Niabella beijingensis: one gene and its partner. Each later gene encodes a partner of the first gene's protein in a complex. Links are inferred from orthologs where the notes say so. Each region holds a gene or a part of one and is shown on either strand. Other genes may lie near its edges. The genes, in order: K7B07_RS07605 and uvrB.

Region 1 (11,037 bases):
TTTCCGGTATTTTAACGGCGTTATCCCAAAACATAAAAATAATTGTCACAGAATTGTAAGTTGGCTTATTTATTGCTAATTTTATAAAAACCATCATTTATGAAAAAGATAATCATAGGCGCATATATGCTGATCGTTGCAGCAGTTGCCTGTACGCCCAAGGCGTCTCCGTCAGCTACGGACGCCGTCATCCCGGAGGCTGCCAGTGTCAGCAGTGATCAGGCAACGGTTGATGCCGGTCATACGATCTTTACCACAAAATGTACAAAATGCCATGGCGCAAAGGACAAGGCTGTCGCATCCAAATCTTACGAAGAGTTAAGACCGGTTCTCGCCTCTATGTCTAAAAAGGCAAAACTGAGCAAGGAAGAGATCCAGCAGGTTTCCGCTTATGTTTATGCCAATGCAAAAAAATAAGGGCCTCTTCTTTTTAAGAAATACCATTCCTCCTTTTAACAGGAGGTTTTTTATTTTTTTAACATCATATAATTAATATTGCAGAAACCCATCAGAAAAATATGAAGAAATTAGCAGTTCCGTTTGTTGTAGCTACTGTTATCATTTTCGGATGTACCCGCAAAGCGGCCCCCACCATACCCGAGCGGCCGGTGGAACCAGTAAGCGGTAACAAAGTTGATACAGCGGACTTCAGCTCCAGCAATCCCCTGGTAGCCGGTAAAGCCATTTACAAGATCAAGTGTACGACCTGTCATAAAGAAAAGAATGTGACCGACTGGACACAGGAGGAATGGAAGCCCATCCTGAATTCGATGGTAAAAAAAGCAAAGCTCAACGAGCTGCAGATCTCACAGGTAACCCAATATGTGAACGCCAATGCGAAGCAGTAGGTAACCGTACCGGGTGCCCCGCTTTTGTTACTTCAGCAACAGGGTGCGAAAGGCAACGGAATCGCCGTTGAACACGTTGAAATCCACATTGGCATTGATCCCGTTCACATGCCCGGCGTCGTTGTGCTGCCACAGGGTCCAGGAGCGCTTGATCCGCGGCTTCCGCTTCTCATAGTAATGTGCCACCCACAGCGGGTATTCATCAAATGATTTTCCCAGGTATTTTTCATAAAAATCAGCATTGGTATAAATTACCGGTTTTACGCCATAGTGCTGCTCTATCAGCCGCAGCCAGGTTGTTGCACGTGCCCGGATCTCGGCAGGGGAAAGGTTATTGGTCTGTTCCACATCCAACACAGGCGGCAGGTCCCCGGGTTTTAATGCTACGTTCCGGATAAAGTTCATGGCCTGTTTTACCGGATCTTTTGACGGAATAAAAAAATGATAGGCCCCGCCCGGTATCCCGTTTTTACGGACCGCCTTCCAGTTGCGCCGGAACTGGATATCCAGGTCGCGTTCCCCTTCCGTAGCTTTGATAAAGGCAAAGCTGATCCGGATGTTCTGGATGTTCATGGCGCGCACCTCAGCCCAATCAATATTTTTCTGATAACGCGACACGTCGATGCCGTGAACCGAATAATCCACCGGGATCTCGATACCGAATTCCGGATAACGTTTTACTTCCACTTCAAACCGCCGGCTCCAGTCCAGCAAAAACAGCGCTCCGATTAACACTACCAGTACAAGCAGGGACAATAGGATCCGCCACCGGTAAGACAACATCTTATTCTTTTTTCTTTTTCGTTTTTTCCTGACAGCCATAAAAAAACCGGGTCCTCCTCACGGACCCGGCAAAATTATTTGTTTAAGGCTGATATTCTTCTAGCGCCTGTTAAATTTTGTCTTAAATACGCTTTTCCGGTTTTCAATATCATCCAGGGCCTGCTCCACTGCACCCAGGCGGGTGATTTTGACCAGGCCTTCCCGCCCGGTTTCGTAATCGGTGGCCGAGCTGTAAATAAAATCAGAAGCATACCGCACAATACGCTCCTGCACGGGTATATTGTGTATCAGCTCCAGGTGTTCGGCCATGATCTCCGGGCGTGCAAGATCAATGGAAAGCATTTCTTTTACACGCTTCCATACTTCCAGTTTCTTTTGTGTACCCAGGAACCCGTGGCTTTTCTGAAAATGCCCCATAAGCCATTGCTGCCGCTCTTCCGGCTCATTGGAGATCGCCTCCATTACCTTTTCTGTAGTAAACTGCATGAAAGCGGTTCTTAATTCCTTAAAGGAAACATTTTTCTGAACCTGGCAGATGATGTACAGTTTATTGGGCATCAGACACCAGCCATATACAATCAGCCCCTTGCTGGTAATATAATGGTTGAGGGTGTGTACAATGATCTGTTTGTACACCGGCCTTACAAAAACATCGGTGAGATCCATGGTCTCGAGCGTCAGAAAATAACAACCATGATCATCAAATGATATAACCCGTTCGTTCTCCATGACTAATTTATCCGAACATTTGATTCAGTGATTTCATGTTCATTCCGCAGAATGTGCATTAACTGTTAATGTCTATTCAGGGCAAAACTTGTTCCAATTATTGCAATCCGCGTATAAATTTCACGAAAATCACCACAAACACAAACACGCAAAATTTACTTGACTAATAATCAAGGAGTAAGAATAAGGCTTTTTCTTAATATTTTAAAAAAAATCAGGATAAAATTTTCAGACGGGCATAATTCAGGAGGATTTTCTTTTCTCCGTTGGTGTCAAACCGGATGATTGCCATCTTATTGTGCTGGTTTCCTTCCAGCCGCATCACTTCCCCGAAACCGAACTTCTGATGCTCCACTTTCTGTCCGGCAGCAATCTCACTGATATCACTGGCCTGAAAATCAGCAGAAGGAGTATGCTCTACTACTTTTTTGGGTTCAGGTTTTGGGCCCAGGTATTCCGGTGTTGTTTTTTTTGAAGGCGGTGGCCCGTATTTATTTTCCGCAGCAGCCGCGCTTTTTCCGGCACCCCATCCTCCCTGCATCCGCTCGTAAACAGAGCCCGTGCTTCCAAAACCATACGAGCTTTGCATCCGGGTGCCGCCACCGGCATAGGTATTGTCGATATAATCTTTGGGCAGTTCTTCTATAAAGCGGCTCGGTTCATTCTGAACCAGGGATCCGAATTTATAGCGGGTATTTGCGTAAGTGATCCATAGTTTTTCTTTTGCCCTTGTTACCACCACGTAGAACAGCCGGCGCTCTTCCTCCAGTTCTTCCCGGGTATTAATGCTCATGGCATTGGGAAACAGCTGTTCTTCCACTCCCGCAGCAAAAACACAGGAGAACTCCAGCCCCTTGGCCGCGTGGATGGTCATAAGTTTTACCGTATCGGAGTTGGGGTCCTTATTGTCGGCATCCGTAAGCAGGGTGATCTGCTGCAGGTAAGCCCCCAGGCTTTTGTCGATGACCTCGCCTTCCTCATTGTCCGGGCTTTCCACCCATTCCTTAATAGAATTCAGCAACTCCTGTATGTTTTCATAACGCTGCAGCCCTTCGGTGCTCTTATCGTTAAAAAGTTCTTTTACCAGGTTGGTTTGTTTTCCTACATGAAAGGCCACATCATAGGCATTTTGTTTTTCCAGCATGCTGGAAAAACTGCGGATCATTACTACAAAATCCTGGATCACGTTCAGTGTGCCCGAGCGGAAACCAAACTGGTCCGCTTTTTCAAGCACCTCCCACATCGTGAGCTGATGCGTGTTCGCCAGCAGCAATATCCGGTCGATGGTGGTTTTTCCGATGCCCCGTACCGGGTAATTGATGATCCGTTTGAGGGCTTCTTCATCACGGCTGTTTACGATCAGCCGCAGGTAAGCTACCAGGTCCCTGATCTCCTTGCGCTGGTAGAAGCTGATGCCTCCATACATGGTATAGGGAATGTTCATCCGCCGGAGCGATTCTTCAAATGCACGGCTTTGTGCATTGGTGCGGTACAGGATCGCAAAGTCGCGGTTCGAATAATGGTTCCGCAGTTTCTGCTCCTGGATGGTATCCGCTACAAATTTGCCTTCATCATTGTCCGTCATGGTACGGACGATCTTGATCTTTTCGCCATGGGCATTTTCGGTGAACAGCACCTTAGGGATCTGCGCCTTGTTGTTGCTGATGACCTCATTCGCCACATGGATGATATTTTGTGTGCTGCGGTAATTCTGCTCCAGCTTTACCACTTTCACATCGTCATAGTCTTTCTGAAATTGCAGAATGTTCTGAATGGTTGCGCCCCGGAAGCTATAAATGCTCTGGGCATCGTCTCCCACCACGCACACATTTTCATGCATGGCACCCAGCAGTTTTACAATTTCATACTGTGCCGGGTTGGTATCCTGGTACTCATCGATCATGATGTACCGGAATTTATGCTGGTACTTGCTGAGCACCTCCGGAAAGCTTTTTAACAGCTCATAAAATTTCAGCAGGAGGTCATCAAAATCCATGGCACCGTTCTTAAAACAACGTTTGCAATAGGCATCATAGATCTTTGCGATAGCCGGGCGGTTGGCGCGCAGGTCTTCCTGCTGTATATGGTAATCCGTAGCGTATTCCATCGGACTTACCAATGCATTCTTGGCAGAAGAGATCCGGTTATAAACCGTAGCCGGTTTGTACAGTTTATCATCCAGCTGCATCTCATTGATCACGGTCTTTACCACGCTTTTCGCATCATCGGTATCATAGATGGTAAAGCTGTTGGGGTACCCCAGGCGGTGCGCCTCAGACCGGAGGATTCTTGCAAAAACACTGTGAAAAGTGCCTATATATAAATTGCGCGCTTCATTGTTGCCGAGTATCCGTTCGATCCGCTCCTTCATTTCCCGCGCAGCCTTATTGGTAAAGGTAAGCGCCAGGATGTTAAAGGCATCGATGCCCCGGGCCATGAGGTGTGCAATACGGGTGGTAAGTACTTTGGTTTTTCCGCTGCCGGCCCCGGCAATGATCATCAACGGGCCATCAATATGTAACACGGCTTCTCGCTGCCGCTCATTCAATCCTGCTAAATAATCCTGCATGGGCGCAAGGTACGAAGCAGAACGCTGGTACAAAAAGATTCCGTAAGTTTTTTGCTAAAAGTATGATTAGCTTTTATTTAGCTTTTCCCATATCTGGGGGATCCGTTTGATCCATACCAGTTCTTTCATTTTTTCCTTTGCCGGTCCGACAGGGGTTCCAAAATAGGCACGGCCGCCATCCAGTGAGGAAGGCACGCCGCTCTGTGCATTAACTACGGCGCCTTTACCGATCGTCAGCGTTTTACTGACGCCCACCTGCCCCCACAGGATCACTTCATCTTCGATAACCGATGCACCGGCAATACCCACCTGCCCGGCAAAAAGACAATTCCGGCCCACCAGCGTATCATGCCCGATATGTACCAGGTTATCCATCTTGGTTCCGGCGCCGATACGTGTAACACCTGTTACACCCCGGTCGATCGTACAACCCGCTCCGATCTCCACACCGGACTCGATCTCGACCGTACCACAGCTTGTCATTTTTTTATAATGCAGTTCCCGGTTTGTTTTCTTATTATAATAAAAAGCGTCACTGCCGATCACCGTTCCGCTCTGGATGATCACGTGGTCGCCGATGGTGCAGTGATCCATGATCGTTACATTGGGATAAATGATGCAATGGGCACCGATGGTAACATGATTGCCCAGGTAAACATTGGGCATAACAACTGTGTTGGTACCCAGGGTCACCGTGCTGGCATGCAGCTCCATGGAAGGGCGGAAAGGACGGAAGGTATCCACGATCTTCAGGTAGGCTTCAAACGGTTCGTCAACGATCAGCAAGGCTTTTTCTTCCGGCACTTCCCGTTCTGCATTAATGATGATAAAACTTGCTGCCGACTGAATGGCCGCCTCATAGTATTTGGGATGATCTACAAAAACAAGATCGCCTTTTTCCACCTGATGGATCTCATTGATACCCGTAGCTGCGGCAGTTGTATTACCAACAAGACGGGCATCAATAAGCTGCGCAATTTCTGACAGTGGAACAGGATTTTCGAATCGCATATCTTTTTTTTCAAAGGTAGGAGTAACTGGTGGTTGGTGCATAAAACATCAAAGTTTTTCACATACCCGGCATTTTTCCGGGCTATTTATAAAAGTTTTTTTTAACGATTGCTCCGGTCAAAACATAGCGTATAGCAACTGGCAACAAGGTGCTTTATTTTTTCCGGTCGTTATAACAACTGATAACGCATCGGCTGAAACGCTGTATTCATCAACATTTCAGCCGTTCTATAAAAAAGTGTTGTGTTGCTCCGAGTATTGTTGACCGTCGCGTTGCAGTTAACGCCGCTGCAAACACATCCTACATATCCACAGGCTGTTTTAAAATGTGAATAAAATTTGTACTAAATAATTTTTATATCGACAAAATTATAATTAATATTGTGGTGGGAAATTTTGGTTCCCATACTTACTAACCCATCTTTATAAAATAATCCCTTCACTTTCGAAGGGATTTTTTTATGGAACTGCGGGAATTGTTGCAGCCGCTTTAGCTTCTTTTTATTTTTCAAAAGAGACGGTACGAATATTTATCTTTACAAAAACCACTTTATGTTCAAATCAATGACGGGCTTTGGCCGTGCTGAAAAAACGATTGGCAATAAAACATTCCTTGTAGACATCAAATCTTTAAACGGCAAACAGTTTGACCTGTCGTTACGCCTGCCTGCCCTGTTAAAATCACAGGAGTTCAACATACGCAAAACACTGGCGGAAGGGCTGAGCCGCGGCAGTGTGGAATGCAGCATCAGTTTAAAAGATACCGGCGATGCCAAACCGGTGACCATTAATACCGATCTGGCAAAAGCCTATTATCATTCCCTTGCTGCACTTTCAAAAGAGCTGGACATTGATACATCCAATATCCTGAATGCCCTGATCAAACTTCCGGAAGTGATCACTCCTACCAGTGAAACACTCACAGAGGAAGACACCACTGTTTTTATTGAGCTCCTGAAAGCAGCCATTGCCGATCTGAACCGCCATCGTGTAAATGAAGGACAGATCCTGGAAGAGGAACTCACCACCCGTATCCGCAATATAGAAGCCTTACAGACCGAAGTTGAAAAACTGGATCCCTCCCGTAAGGAAATGATCCGGGATGGTATCGTAAAGCTGCTTGAAGAAAAAGTAGGAAAGGATAATTTCGATACCAACCGGCTGGAACAGGAGCTGATCTATTACATCGAAAAAATTGACATTACGGAAGAGCTGGTGCGTCTTAAAAATCATTGCGATTATTTTATGCAAACCGTTAAAGAGGCGTCTGACATCAAAGGGAAAAAGCTTTCCTTTATCCTCCAGGAAGTCGGCCGGGAGATCAATACCACCGGATCAAAAGCCTATCATGCAGCCATACAGAAACTGGTGGTAATGATGAAGGATGAACTGGAAAAGGCAAAAGAGCAGGTGCTGAATGTGCTTTAGCAGCGCACTGCTGCCACCAATGCCCTTTTTACTCCTCCGCCGGTCTAGATGTGCCTTATAGTAGTACATTTGCAAAAAGTTCTCCGATGAACCGGTTCGTGTATGTTTTTCTTTTGGTAATGATCGGCGGTGTTATTTCCTGCAAACACGTTGAAGTAAAGGAACGGGTGGCGGATATTCCCGGACATGAATGGAATAAAAAGTCCCCGGCAGTTGTTGAACTGGATGTAACAGACACCGCCACCTACCAGCTTTTCCTTATCGTACGCCATTCGCTCCAGTACCGCTATAACAATATTGTAGTGAACGTTGCCATTAAAGATACTGCCAACCGGTCGTTAAACTCCTTCAGGGTCAACGCATCGTTGGTTACCCCTTCGGGCAACTGGGCGGGCAGTAATATCGATGACCTGTATGATCACCGGATCCGGCTGAACACGGCCGTTACATTAAAGAAGAACCGGTACCGGTTCGTGATCACCCAGTTGATGAAAGACGATCCCCTGCCCTATATATTAAATGTGGGCATGGGCATTGAAAAAACAACTCCACCCCAGTGATGATGGAACAGAAACGCAGGAAATACTCCAGAAGGGCCACCGTCATTTTTTACCTGCTGATGGTTTATATCCTGGCGGCCCTGGTATGGTGGTTCATTTCACTGGAGCTGCAAAATAATCAGTTGCACCAGTCAAAAATAGAGCACCTGAAAATCGCCCATCCAGACTCCGGTTCCCCCGGCTACCGGCAGCAACTTTACAAACTGGAGGACGAATACCGGCGCAACCGGGTAAAATATGCCGGAGAAGGGATCGTTTTCCTCGGCCTGATCCTTATCGGTGCGCTGTTTATTTACAGGTACATCACCCAGCAGGCCCGGCTCCAGCAGCAGCAGCAGAATTTTACCATGGCAGTGACCCATGAATTAAAGACCCCGATTGCCGTGGCCCGGCTCAATCTTGAAACCCTGCTGAAACATAACCTGGATGAAGACAAGCGAAGAAAGCTGATCGCCATGACACTGGAAGAAACAGCGCGGCTTCATTTCCTTACCAACAATATCCTGGTCTCTGCACAACTGGAAGGCCAGGGGCATAAAATAAACAAGGAAGAGCTGAATCTTTCCAACCTCCTGACCGACTGTGTGGCGGCATTCAGAAAAAGATTTCATGACAGGATCTTTGATGAAGCCATTGAGCCGGATGCAGACATAAAAGGCGATCCGCTGCTGTTGCAGATACTGGTGAACAATCTCATTGAGAATGCGATCAAATACAGCCCCAAGGAAGGTATGATCACCATCCGCCTGAACAAACAGCCGCAATCGGTTGTTGTGTCCGTAACAGATGAAGGGCCCGGCATTCCCGATGAAGAAAAGAAAAAGATCTTCACCAAGTTCTACCGGATCGGCAATGAAGCCACACGTAAAAAACAGGGCACAGGACTGGGACTTTATTTATGTGATAAAATCGCTAAAGATCACAATGCAGACATTTCAGTGACAAATCATGAACCGAACGGGAGTACTTTTGCGGTTAAATTTCACACCTAGTAGTTCGATAAAAGATAACAAGACTATGAACGGAGACAAAACGGCTACTATATTACTGGTAGAAGATGAAGAAAATCTTCATGAAGCGTTGAAACTGAATCTTGAACTGGAAGGCTATGCCGTTACCTCCGCCTTTGACGGCGTACTGGCGATAGAAGCCATAAAGAATGAATACTTCGACCTGGTGATACTGGATATTATGCTGCCGGAAATGGATGGCATCGCCGTTGCGGAAACCATACGGCTCGGCAATAATGAAGTGCCTATTCTGATGCTCAGTGCTAAGAACACCAGTAATGATAAAGTGCTGGGACTGAAAAAAGGAGCCGATGACTACCTGACCAAACCGTTCAACCTTGAAGAGTTGTTGTTGCGGATACAAAAGCTCATCAATAAAAACCAGAAACTCCAGGACAAAAGTACCGTAGGCAATTCCTATACATTCGGAGATAATATCATCGACTTTAAAGCCCAGGAAGCCGTTACCAAATATGCCGGCAAGATACAGCTCAGCAAAAAAGAAGCGATGCTGCTGAAGCTGCTTATTGAAAACAAAAATGAAGTGGTGCCCCGCGAAAAGATCCTGCAGGCGGTATGGGGTTATAACGTTTATCCCACTACCCGCACCATCGACAATTTCATTCTTAACTTCCGGAAATATTTTGAAAAGGACAGCCGCAACCCCAAGTTCTTCCATTCTGTACGCGGTGTAGGTTATAAATACACGGAATAGAACAGCCCCGTTTCTATTGCAGGTGTCGGTTGCCTTCGTGCCCTGAAGGAGCAGCCCTGCCGGTCCCTTTTTCACCGGACTGCATACGAGTTCTACAAGGAATCAGTTACATTTGTGGTCATCGTAACTGAAAAATCTCAAAGCATGAAGCATTCAAGATGGTGCAGGCTGTTACTGGCCTGCTGTCTGGCACCTTTTATGGCAACGGCCCAGCACAACAGTAATCTCCCTGCAGATAAATGGGTAGACAGTGTATATAAAAGCCTGAGCAAGGACCAGCGCATTGCCCAGCTGATCATTGTAAGGGCCCATTCCAACAAAGGAGCCGATCATGTTGCCGCCATTGCCAATGACATAAAGAGATACAATGTGGGGGCGCTTTGTTTTTTCCAGGGCGGGCCGGTACGCCAGGCCAACCTCACCAACTACTATCAGCAACTCGCTAAAACCCCGATCATGGTCACCATTGACGGGGAATATGGCCTGGGTATGCGTTTGGACAGTGTGATCAAATTCCCCTACCAGATGACGGTGGGCGCCGTTACGGATGATGCCCTTGCTTATGAAATGGGCCAGGCGGTGGGCCGGCAGCACAAACGCCTGGGCGTGCATGTGAACTATGCTCCTGTGGTAGATATCAATAACAATCCCAATAACCCGGTTATCGGCTTCCGCTCTTTTGGCGAAGACAAGTACAAGGTAGCTCGTATGGGTGTTGCATATATGCGGGGCATGCAGGATGCCGGCATTATGGCCAGCGCCAAACACTTCCCCGGACACGGCGATGTAGCGGTGGATTCGCATCTGGACCTTCCGGTGATCAACAAAACCGTGGACCAGCTCCAAGAGCTGGAGCTCTATCCCTTTAAAGAGCTGATAAAAGCAGGCGTACAAAGCGTCATGATCGGGCATTTGTTTGTACCCTCGATCGATAATACCCCGCACCGGGGCACTTCCATCTCAAAGAACGCGGTTACCGGCCTGCTGCGGAAACAGCTGGGCTTTAACGGACTTACATTTACAGATGCACTTGAAATGAAGGGAGTGGCAAAATATTTTCCCGGCGGCACCATTGCTGTTGAAGCGCTGATAGCCGGTAACGATATGCTTTGCCTGCCCGAAAGTGTACCCGGCACCATCAAAGCGGTAAACGAAGCCATCAAAAAGAAACGGCTGGGCTGGAACGAAATTGAAGCAAAGGTGAAGCGGGTCCTTCTCGCAAAATACAATCTTGGTCTCAACCATCTTTCACCTGTCAGCACCGATCATCTTACAGAGGACCTGAATGAAACCACTGACCAGGTACGTGAAAAAATCGCCCGTCAGGCGCTCACAGTGGTGAACCTCATCAACCCGGATGGTTTCCGGAATGAATTCTTCGGAC
Region 2 (10,915 bases), 1.1 Mb from region 1 along the record:
ATCACTGCGAGCGGTATTTCCGAACCCGGTCTTGCTCAGTTCCTTTAAATGTACTGCATTTAACACGGGCATAAATGCCAGGTCCTGGAAATCGGGCCGCTTATTTCCGGAATCCTCCTGGTGAAAGGCCAGGACGGAATCGGCTCCCTTTCCGATCTGATCGCGGTTGGCCACGTCCAGGATGGAACCCAGCACTGTTTCCATAGCCTTCCCTTCAGGATACGGCTTCATATCGGAAACAAAACTGAAATCTTCTTTTAGCTCGACCGGCTTTGGGGTACAGGAAAACAATACCATCAGAAAGCACAGGATGCTAAAACTTAATTCCAGCCGGGGTTTCATAACCATTATTTGTATTTTTTCAAAGGATTATAATATATCAGAGCAGTTTTTTAACAGCATCGATCACCTTGTCTAGGTTACCGGCTTCCTGTCCGCCCGCAGTGGCGAGGGTTTTTTGACCACCACCCCCTCCCTTGATCAGCGGCGCTACCTGTTGTTTGATGATCTGTCCGGCATCCAGCCCCTTTGCGGCAACCACGGTGTCGGCAATCGCAACAGCTACTGCAGCTTTGCCACCGATATTGGCACAAAGCACGATCACTGCATCACGCAGATGCGTTTTCAGGTCTCCGCAAAGTTTTTTCAACGCGTCGGGGGTGCTTACCTCCACAATATCGCCCACAAAAGTCACCTGGTTGATGATCTCATCCTTTTGAAGGAGTTGATTACGGATGCCCACGAGCTCTTTTGCTTCCAGCCGCTCCACTTTCTTTTCCAGGGCGGCTTTATCGGTGATTAATTTTTCAATTGCTTTTAACGGGTTGGCGCTTTTTAAAAGCTCGCCCACATGTTTGTATTCAGCTACCTTTTCGCTGAGGAAGCGGAAGGCTGCCGGACCGGTGAGGGCTTCTATTCTTCTTACGCCTGCAGCCACCGCGGCTTCGGAGGTGATCACAAACATACCGATCATACCGGTTTGTTGCACATGGGTGCCCCCGCAAAGTTCTACCGAAAAGGAAGGGTCAATGGTCACCACGCGCACGGTGTTGCCGTATTTTTCGCCAAAAAGCGCCATGGCACCCAGTTTCAGGGCCTCTTCTTTGGGCATTTCCTTAATAACAACGGGAATGTTCTCACGGATTTTTTCGTTAACGATACGCTCCACCTGGCGGATTTCCTCATCTGTGATCTTGGAAAAATGGAAAACATCAAAGCGCAGGATGTCCGGGGAAACCAGTGAACCTTTTTGTGCCACATGGGTTCCCAGTACCTGGCGTAAAGCGGCATGCAGCAAATGCGTGGCGGTATGATTGTAGGTGGTGTTCAGGCGTTTTACAAAATCCACCACCGCACCGGCTTCGGCATCGATCGCTGCCGGCAGTTTATCAACGAACTGGATGATGAGGTCATTTTCCTTTTTGGTGTCGGTCACCTGGATCGTCTCTCCCTCAAACTGCAATACACCGGTATCGCCTACCTGGCCGCCGCTTTCGGCGTAGAAGGGGGTGGTTTGCAGCACCAGCTGGTATTGTTCTTTTCCTTTTGCTTTTACCTTGCGGTATTTGGTAATCCTTGTTGGTACGTTGAGGTCATTATAGCCCACAAATGTCACGGGTACTTCTTCGTGCACCTGCTGCCAGTCTTCCGTATCCACAGCAGTTGCGGAGCGGCTGCGCGCTTTTTGCTGCTGCATCTCCGCTTCAAAACCGGCTTCGTCGATCGTAATGTTGTTTTCTGATGCGATCAGCCGTGTGAGATCAATGGGAAATCCGTAGGTATCATACAGCTCAAAAGCATCTTTACCGGAAATGGTGGTTCCTGCCGGGGCAAGATGTGCCGTGCCATCCGCACCGATCAATTCATCCATCCGTTTTAGTCCTTTTTCAAGGGTCCGTAAAAAGGATTCTTCTTCCTCTTTGATCACTTTTGCAACAAATGCTTCCTGCTGTTTTAATTCAGGGAACACCTGCTCAAACTGGCCGGCGATAACCGGCACCAGCTGGTTCAGCAGCGGCTGTTTATAATCCAGGTAAGAATAATAATAACGTACGGCGCGGCGCAGGATGCGGCGGATCACATAGCCTGCACCGGTGTTGGACGGCAGCTGGCCATCGGCAATGGTAAAGGCAATGGCCCGGATATGATCGGACAGAACACGGAAGGCGACCGCCTGTTTACTGTCGCTGAAATCATATTTTTTACCCACGATATTTTCCACCGTGCTGATGGTCCCGGAAAAAACATCGGTATCATAATTGGATGTTTTTTGTTGCAGCACCCGCACCAGGCGCTCAAAGCCCAGGCCGGTATCCACATGTTTGGCGGGCAGGGGTTGCAGGCTGCCATCCTTCAGCCGGTTGAACTGCATGAATACATTGTTCCAGATCTCGATCACCTGCGGGTGATCTGCATTCACCAGGGTCTTTCCGTCCACCTCCTGCCGTTCGGCATCCGGACGGCAATCGACATGGATCTCGGAGCAGGGACCGCAAGGGCCGGTATCCCCCATTTCCCAGAAATTATCTTTTTTATTTCCCCTGATGATGCGGTCTTCGCTGATCCATTTCTTCCATTCGGTGGCGGCCTCTTCGTCATAGGGCAGCCCTTCTTTTTCGTCTCCTTCGAAAACAGAAACATAGAGGCGGTCCTTGTCAATTTTTAATACTTCTGTCAGTAATTCCCAGCTCCAGGCGATGGCTTCCGCCTTAAAATAATCTCCAAAGCTCCAGTTGCCCAGCATTTCAAACATGGTATGGTGATAGGTATCCACCCCTACTTCTTCCAGGTCGTTATGCTTGCCGCTTACCCGCAGGCATTTTTGGGTATCGGCCACCCGCGGAAACGGGCTTTGTTTGTTACCGAGGAAATAATCCTTGAACTGGTTCATACCTGCGTTGGTAAACATCAGTGTAGGATCATTCTTTACCACGATGGGAGCAGAGGGCACGATCTCATGTCCCTTACTTTTGAAAAAGTCTAAAAAAGCCTGTCGGATCTCAGTACTGGTCATCATATAAAATCACCGTAATTAAGGCGGTGGGCTGCAAATTTAGTTGATTCAGCTGATTTGCTGCGGTGCAATAACAGCGGATGCTGCTGAGACACAGGATCTCAGAATGCTCCGCGTTGTCGTATCTCTGTGGGCTTTCCTCAATTGCTTCTTCCTTCGAAAGGATAAAATGATAATCCCAACGACAGTAAGAATCTCCTGGAGCGGACCTCACGGTTTTCATATACCGTAGGAGGATTATCATCATTGGAGCTGGCGGCCAGCGGGTTGGTAGCAAAATGCGCCCCTACATCAAATTTCATCCAGGGAAGTTTGGGGAAACCTGCCTGAAAGAGCATGCTGGGCTCAAAAAACAGCCGTCCCCTGTTTTTTATGCTGTTGTATCCCAGACGCGACTGCTCCTCTTCAGAATAGTTGGTCCGGAAACTGTTGGCGGTAAGGATCGAGAACTGCGGGGCAACAGACAAACGGGCATTCTCTGTAAAAAAGAAATTAAAGGAAGGTGTGAGCCGGTATTTGATGAAATCGAAATCAATATGACGCCGGCGCTCGGTGGGTATCCCCGTGTCAGTAGATTTGGAAGAGCCGAAACCCGCACCCAGTACCCCGTTAAAATAAACCTTTCCAGAACCGCCCATGGCAGTATAAAAACCGGCGCCTATATCGATCATCGAACGGGTATAGGTGATCTTGCTGTCGCTGTTCACATCCATAAGATCATCATTATCAAAAAGGTCTTTCTCGAACCGGCGCAAACCGGAAGCCTGGATCAGAAAATGATCGGTAATGGCATAAGCCGCCTGTATATCAAATCCCAGGCTGCGGGAAGAGCTGTTGTCGTTGCTGTCGAGGTCCAGACTGCTGAAGAGGTTATCCGGATTGGCCGCAAAGGCACCACTCAGCTTCAGATCGCCCTTCTGCCGGAAAAAAGAAGCATTGTGTACCGCAGGACTATTGATATAACGCGGATTGGTGGAGCTGCAGGAAGCAAGAAAAAAAATAACAGCAAGCGCCACAATCGGGTAAACAGGTCGGTTCATCGTTTTGATTTTAACAATTAAAATTATGGTTTTTCGATCATATTCGGCCGGATTACTGTATGTCACCCCGGGCAAACGCATCTAAATTGATAAACAGATAAAAGAAGGGCCGCGCCTCAAAAAAATTTTAAAAATGGGTTTTAGCTGCTTAAAAAGATCGAGTGAATACAGAGAGCTGTTGGCTCGGTACATAATGGGTCGTGCCGATGCCACTCTATTAAGCGAAAGTCCTGTAAAACTGTGCTAAAACACCGTTTTATAGACCAGATCGAGGCGATGCCTCTTGCTACAATTTAAATGCGTTTGCCCAGGCGTACCACCCGGCAACTGATCTTTGAAGCCGAAATGGTTATTGCCTTATCTTTAAAGACAAAAAGGATACATGGAACGGACTCTCGGAGCAAAGAAACGCATCGCGCTGGTAGCACATGACCATAAGAAAGATGAATTGCTGGAATGGGCGGTTGCCAATAAAAAAAAACTGATACAGCACTCGCTGTTTGCAACCGGAACAACGGGGACCATTTTGGAGCAGGCCCTGGGATTGCCGATTACGAAACTGTTGAGCGGGCCGCTGGGTGGCGATCAGCAGATCGGTGCCATGATCGCGGAAGCAAAGCTGGACATACTGATCTTTTTCTGGGATCCGATGGAAGCACAGCCCCATGACCCGGATGTAAAGGCCCTGCTGCGGCTATCGGCCACCTATAACCTTCCGGTGGCCTGCAACGCAGCCACTGCCGATTTTATGTTTGCAGCATCATTTATGACCACGGAGTACAAAGCGCTGCAAACGGACTATTCGACCTATTTGAAACGGAAATTGCCGGAAGTCAATTTGTAGCTGGTACAGGAGCCCGGTATCTTATCCAACATTGTATTTTTTTATATGTTATAAGAAATGGTTTTACAGGGAGCATTTTAAAAAGAGTTATTTTTTAACTTGTGCACGTAAAACATTGGATAAAGACCTCAAATCATAAATTCACATGCCGTTCAACTTACATACGCCCTTTCCTCCCGCCGGTGATCAGCCGGAAGCCATCCGCCAGCTGACGGAAGGCGTGCTGGAAGGAGAGAAATACCAGACCCTGCTGGGTGTTACCGGCAGCGGTAAGACCTATACCATGGCCAATGTGATACAGAACGTGCAGCGGCCAACACTCATCATTACGCATAATAAGACCCTGGTGGCCCAGTTGTACGGCGAGTTCCGCCAGTTCTTTCCGGATAACGCGGTGGAATATTTTGTATCTTATTATGATTACTACCAGCCGGAAGCCTATATGCCGGTGAGCGACACCTATATCGAAAAGGATCTGGCGATCAACGAAGAGCTGGATAAACTGCGCCTGCGGGCCACGACCAGTCTGCTGAGCGGCCGGAGGGACATCATCGTGGTGGCTTCGGTGAGCTGTATCTATGGTATGGGAAACCCTACCGACTATGAAAACGGGATCATCCGGATCGATAAGGGACAGACGATCTCCCGCCAGGGGTTCCTGCATGCCCTGGTGAACTCGCTCTACTCCCGCACCACGCTGGAGTTTACAAGAGGAAGCTTCCGCGTAAAGGGCGATACGGTGGACATCAACCTGCCTTACCTTGACTTTGGCTACCGCGTGACTTTTTTTGGTGATCAGATCGAGCAGATCGAAAGCATTGATGTGGTGACCGGGAAACGGATCAGCAAAATGGACAATGCCGCCATCTTCCCGGCGAACCTGTATGTTGCACCCAAGGATATGATCAACCAGGTGCTGTTTGAGATACAGGATGAGATGAATGCCCAGGTGGAATATTTTAAAGCGCAGAATAAAGTGATCGAAGCGCAGCGTTTGAAAGAACGGGTGGAATACGATGTGGAAATGATCCGGGAGCTGGGGTATTGTAATGGTGTGGAGAACTATTCGCGGTTCTTCGACCGGCGTAACCCCGGTACACGCCCGTTCTGCCTGCTGGATTATTTTCCGAAGGATTATATTACCATTATTGACGAAAGCCACCAGACCATGCCACAGATCAGCGGTATGTATGGTGGCGACCGCAGCCGGAAACTGATCCTGGTAGACTATGGATTCCGGCTGCCTTCCGCAATGGACAACCGCCCCCTGAATTTTCATGAATTTGAGAACCTGCAGAACCAGATGATCTTTGTTTCGGCTACCCCGGATAAATATGAACTGGAAAAAACAGGAGGGGTCATCGTGGAACAGGTGGTACGCCCGACGGGATTGCTGGATCCTCCCATCGAAGTGCGGCCCAGTGTCAATCAGATCGACGACCTGCTGGATGAGATTGATAAAACAGTGAAAAAAGGCGACCGCGTTTTAGTGACCACCCTGACCAAGCGCATGGCGGAGGAAATGGACAAATACCTGCACCGCATCAATATCAAATCCAAATACATTCACAGCGAGGTGGATACGCTGGACCGGGTGGAGATCCTGCGCCAGCTGCGCCTGGGTGAAATTGATGTACTGGTAGGGGTGAACCTGCTGCGGGAAGGCCTGGACCTTCCGGAGGTAAGCCTGGTGGCCATACTGGACGCCGATAAGGAGGGGTTCCTGCGCAATGAAAAATCGCTGACACAGACGGCGGGCCGTGCTGCACGTAATGTCGACGGAAAAGTGATCTTTTATGCGGATGTAATGACCGGCAGCATGCAGCGGACGATCGATGAGACCCTCCGCAGGAGGGAGAAACAGATCGCCTATAATATAGAACACGACATTACTCCGCGCACGGTGAAAAAATCCAAGGAACAGGTGTTCAAACAGACATCGGTGCTCGACATCAAAGGCTTTGATGAAAAAGATAAATACGCCATTGGCTTTGATGAGGAGCTGGTAACGGTAGCCGCAGAAGATGCAGCTGAGTACAAGACCATTCCCCAGGTGGAGAAGGCCATTACCCGGACCAAAAAAGAAATGGAAAAGGCGGCAAAAGACCTCGACTTTATGGAAGCCGCGCGTTTGCGGGATGAAATGTTCCGTTTAAAAAAGGAGCTGGAGGAGATGAAGTGATAAAGGGGCCTGATCTGCTTCACTAAAGCGTTAAAAACAATACATCATGCTGAACAGTACTTTCCTGCTGCGTTTTGCGGTCTCCGTTATTTTACTGGTGCACAGCGTACCCGGCATGTTCGACGGCGGGGTCAATGGGTTTGGACTTTATCTGAACGAAAGTGGTTTTGCACCCCTGGGCGTGCCGCTTGCCTGGGTCATCAAATTATCGCATATCGGAGCCGCTGTTTGTCTTCTTATGAATAAATGGGTGACGATAGCCTGTAGTATTACCATTCTTATCCTGGTCATGGGTATTATCATGGTGCATTACAAAGAAGGATGGTTTGTTGTAGGCGGCGGCAGGAACGGCATGGAGTTTAATTTTCTGCTGATCTTCGTATTGCTGGCGATCCTGTTTCCCGGGGGGATCGGCGCTTTCAGAAAACAAAAATCCTGAATACCAGATAAAGAATTCACTGTTAAATCCGGAGCGGTATTATAAGATGCTGCTCCCTGTTGGCCGGGTTCCTGCCTCATACATTTTATTAGTTGGTAAAAAGTATTTCTTCTTTTATGCAGATCATCTTATCCGGAGTAACGGTTGACATAGAATTACATGCTGTGCACATTCACAATGATGAGGCATTGTGGCAACTACTGCGCCGGGATCCGGAACGGCATACGGAACTGCTGGCAGAAGAAATATTACGGGCGTATGAAGCACAATACCACCGCAAACTGGAGATCGCTCCTGACTCTTTTGTTGTAGAGATCTGGGGGCATATATATATAGAGCAGTTTGCAGGCTATATTGCCCGGCTGACGGATCTGAAACTGGTCCGGAAGCTCCTGTATCCTGTTCAGAAATATTGCGCGGTGATCGATTGCGGAGAGAAAGAGCATGATACCAACCGCTGGTTCTGGGACCTGTTAGCACCATTCAAAGCCACGATCGGCGGATGGTTGCCGGATGGCGAAAAAAAGGAATAAGATCAGCCGGATGGTTGATGGTCTGAACTGCCGCAAGATGCTTCGCCCCGGCAATCAAAAAAAAGGGGCACCAGATAACTGATACCCCTGTCTTTTCACTTCTTACTCCTTCCCTTACTCAATCACTTTGATCTCCGTCCGGCGGTTGAGCTGATGCTGCTCTTCACTGCAGGGAGTATCATTGCCGCAATCGTTCAGCAGGTGTGTTTCACCATAGCCCCGGGCTTTTAACCGGTCTGCTGAAATGCCTTTGCCGACAAGGTACCGCACCGCCGATTCTGCACGTTTACGGGAAAGGGTCATGTTGAAGGCATCACCACCACGGCTGTCCGTATGCGATGACAGTTCTATTTTAATCGTGGGATTTTCCTGTAATGCCTGCACCAGGTTATCCAGTACCATTGCGGCATCCGGGCGGATATCCGACTTGTTGTAGTCATAATAAATATCTTTCAGGACGATCGAGGCATCTTTTTTCAATTCCATTACTTCCAGTGCCAGGTTCACGTAGATCACCTCACTCCGGTTCAATCCCTTGGTGGTCACCTTTTCCCGGTTGGAGAAATAACCTTTGTTCTGGGCGATCACATTATAGTCGGTATTCTGGTCCAGCTGGTAGTTGAACCGGCCGATGGAGTCGGAGGTCTGCTGTTCGGCGCTTCCTTTGCTGACATTGGTAAGCGAGGTCTGGATAAAAGGCAGCGGCGTCATATCCGCCTTATTGATGGTTTTCCCTGCGAGGGTGAACCGGATATCATTGTGGATCAGTTCCCGGTAGATAGTGACGGCCGGTGCCGAAAATTCGGCAATGGCTACACTCGCATCGGTTGTTTTGATCCCGTTCTTGATCCCCGTGATCTGATAGTTACCCGCAGGCAGCGCTTTTTGCAGGGGAATGCTGCCGTCCTCCATCGTCATGGTCTCGATAATGGATTCATCGCCCTCTTTTTCAATTTTAATATTTACCCCATCCAGTGGTTTGCCTGTTGGTTTGTCGATCACTTTTACCGCAAGGTTCTTCTCCGCCGGCGCCACCACCACCGGGGCTTCCGGAATTTCGGGTACCGGTGCCGGCCGCTTTTTGCCAAACCATATTTTCAATCCGAGACTGGCACTTAAGAATCCAAGATTCTTTTTTTCCGTATAGGGGTTGGTAAATGCATATTTATCACTATAGGGCTGATCCCGCTGTACCGTGGGATCGTCTTTTAACGGGATGGTTCTGATCACCCCGCTGGCGGTGCCATCCGATGCGCTCTGGCCCTTCATTTCAGGCGAAGGGATGTACCAGTAATCAACACCCAGCGATAGCGAGGCTTTTGGTGAAAAGAAGAACTCCAGGCTGGCTCCGCCCCGGGCAAGGAACTGCATCTTGTTCTTTTCTTTGATATCCACAGGACTGGCGGCCCCGCTGGCTTTATAGGCATCAAAAAAGGCGCTGCTCATGCCGTATTTTTCATAATTGCCTTCCACATTAACCGTGGCTGTACCTGTTGTAGGGCTCCCGGCCGCAGCAGCAGCCCTTGCTGCAGGGGCTGTGGATACCAGCGTGTTATTGATACTGTAGGTATAACTGTCGGGTGAGGCCCCGTTCCCTTTAAGGTAATAATAACCAAAGCGGCTCATTGCAACCCCGCCCTGCGCATAAACGGAGCCTTGCAGCTTTTGCCGGCCAAACCAGAGCCGCGGTCCGGTGAGTGCGTAGTAGCCTTTAAAATCTTTAACAGCGGTTACCTGCTGTGTGTTTTCCGGAAAATTGAAATACTGGCCGCGGGCCTGACCCGAATCCAATGCATTCTGAAACTGACCGGAGCTGCCCATGCTTCTCAGTACATCCTCTGCGGCTGCGGAGTAGCTGCGGATCTGTGGATGGTCCCTTTTAATGTTGAGCATACCCACCGCCAGCTCCCATCCGAAGGCATTTTTTCTCCAGCCACCATTCACTTCGGCAAACAGACCGCTTCCCAGGTGGTAGAGCGGATTGTCGTAAAGGGATTTGTTTTTTAAAAGGTATCCCCCGCGGATGCCCGCATAAAAACCCGTTTGATACAAAGGATAACCCGGGTCATCGGTGCTGGCCGTGCTGGTGATCGTATCGTTCTGGGCAAATACGGATGGAACAGCAGTTAAAAAGCAGATGAGGAAAAGCAGTAATGTTCTCTTTTTCATGGTAGTTTAAATACGTTGATGATAGATTGAGGTCAGATTTGCGGTAAATATAGCCGAAATGCCGCATGTATAAAAACCTGTTTCAAAAGCACCGTAGCCGGAACCCCCTATTTCGGCGATTGACCGGCCCCGGGGAAACGGATAATTTTACAGGGTCAGATAAAAATTGTAAAGGATGAAGGCAAAACCAGCAATACTGCTCCTGTTATTATTGATCTGTAATAACAGCCGTGCACAATGTAAGTACTATTTTTTTCAGAATAATAAAACCATTACCCTGGGCATCTTTGGCAAAAACGGCAGCCAGGATGGGAAAGTAGTGTACAAAACAACAGGTGTTTCGCAAAAAGACGGAGCGACGGTTGCCACCATCAGCGCTGCATTCTATGATAAAAAGAACAAACCCGGAGGCAATGCCGTTTCAGAAGCGGAGTGCCGGGAAGGAATGCTGCTGGTGGATATGAAAATGATGCTGTCGCCCCAGCAGAGCAGCCAGATGCGGGAAACCAGGGCAAAAGGAAAGGGATTTTTTCTGGAGTACCCTTCCGGGCTTTCGGAGGGGCAGGAACTGCCGGACGGAAATTTTGAGATCGATATGGAACTTTCCGGCGGGGTACCCGTATCCATGAAAGTGGACATCATAAACCGTAAAGTACTGGCACGGGAAAAAGTAACCACACCTGCCGGCACATGGG

What was found.
Region 2: the proteins of K7B07_RS07605 (region 1) and uvrB are in contact, whole or in part, in a crystal structure (PDB 7EGT), measured with the Thermus thermophilus proteins. The link is inferred for Niabella beijingensis from one-to-one orthologs. Residues at the interface, in WP_096412145.1 of Thermus thermophilus: His654, Arg656, Phe657, Gln666, Asp668, Glu669, Lys680, Arg681, Leu682, Ser683, Lys685, Tyr686, Ala687; in WP_096411307.1 of Thermus thermophilus: Glu23, Leu25, Arg26, Asp27, Gly28, Glu29, Arg30, Phe31, Arg55, Glu326, Asp327, Phe328, Glu379, Ser382, Gln383, His398, Gly400, Arg401.

What each region holds. Positions count from the first base shown.
Region 1 is NZ_JAIQDI010000001.1:1,807,601-1,818,637, forward strand. What follows is about bases 2,269-5,348. They hold K7B07_RS07605 (ATP-dependent helicase), read right to left. Parts: upstream 4,963-5,348; coding sequence 2,575-4,962; downstream 2,269-2,574. Other genes in these bases: K7B07_RS07600 (hypothetical protein), read right to left, coding at 2,269-2,360; K7B07_RS07610 (UDP-3-O-(3-hydroxymyristoyl)glucosamine N-acyltransferase), read right to left, coding at 4,996-5,348. Outside these bases: K7B07_RS07585 (c-type cytochrome), read left to right, coding at 100-417; K7B07_RS07590 (c-type cytochrome), read left to right, coding at 519-848; K7B07_RS07595 (glycoside hydrolase family 25 protein), read right to left, coding at 876-1,631; more of K7B07_RS07600, read right to left, coding at 1,731-2,268; more of K7B07_RS07610, read right to left, coding at 5,349-5,940; K7B07_RS07615 (YicC/YloC family endoribonuclease), read left to right, coding at 6,493-7,368; K7B07_RS07620 (gliding motility lipoprotein GldH), read left to right, coding at 7,455-7,928; K7B07_RS07625 (sensor histidine kinase), read left to right, coding at 7,928-8,920; K7B07_RS07630 (response regulator transcription factor), read left to right, coding at 8,946-9,653; K7B07_RS07635 (serine hydrolase domain-containing protein), read left to right, coding at 9,798-11,037. UniProt on the Escherichia coli protein: A helicase with DNA-dependent ATPase activity. Unwinds DNA duplexes with 3'-5' polarity. Translocates on single-stranded DNA with 3'-5' polarity. Initiates unwinding more efficiently from a nicked substrate than double-stranded DNA.
Region 2 is NZ_JAIQDI010000001.1:2,903,365-2,914,279, forward strand. What follows is about bases 4,603-7,560. They hold uvrB (excinuclease ABC subunit UvrB), read left to right. Parts: upstream 4,603-5,042; coding sequence 5,043-7,079; downstream 7,080-7,560. Other genes in these bases: K7B07_RS12160 (methylglyoxal synthase), read left to right, coding at 4,603-4,897; K7B07_RS12170 (DoxX family protein), read left to right, coding at 7,126-7,518. In the rest of the region: K7B07_RS12145 (hypothetical protein), read right to left, coding at 1-348; alaS (alanine--tRNA ligase), read right to left, coding at 380-3,016; K7B07_RS12155 (hypothetical protein), read right to left, coding at 3,154-4,053; more of K7B07_RS12160, read left to right, coding at 4,436-4,602; K7B07_RS12175 (hypothetical protein), read left to right, coding at 7,635-8,051; K7B07_RS12180 (OmpA family protein), read right to left, coding at 8,166-10,220; K7B07_RS12185 (TapB family protein), read left to right, coding at 10,396-10,915. UniProt on the Escherichia coli protein: The UvrABC repair system catalyzes the recognition and processing of DNA lesions. A damage recognition complex composed of 2 UvrA and 2 UvrB subunits scans DNA for abnormalities.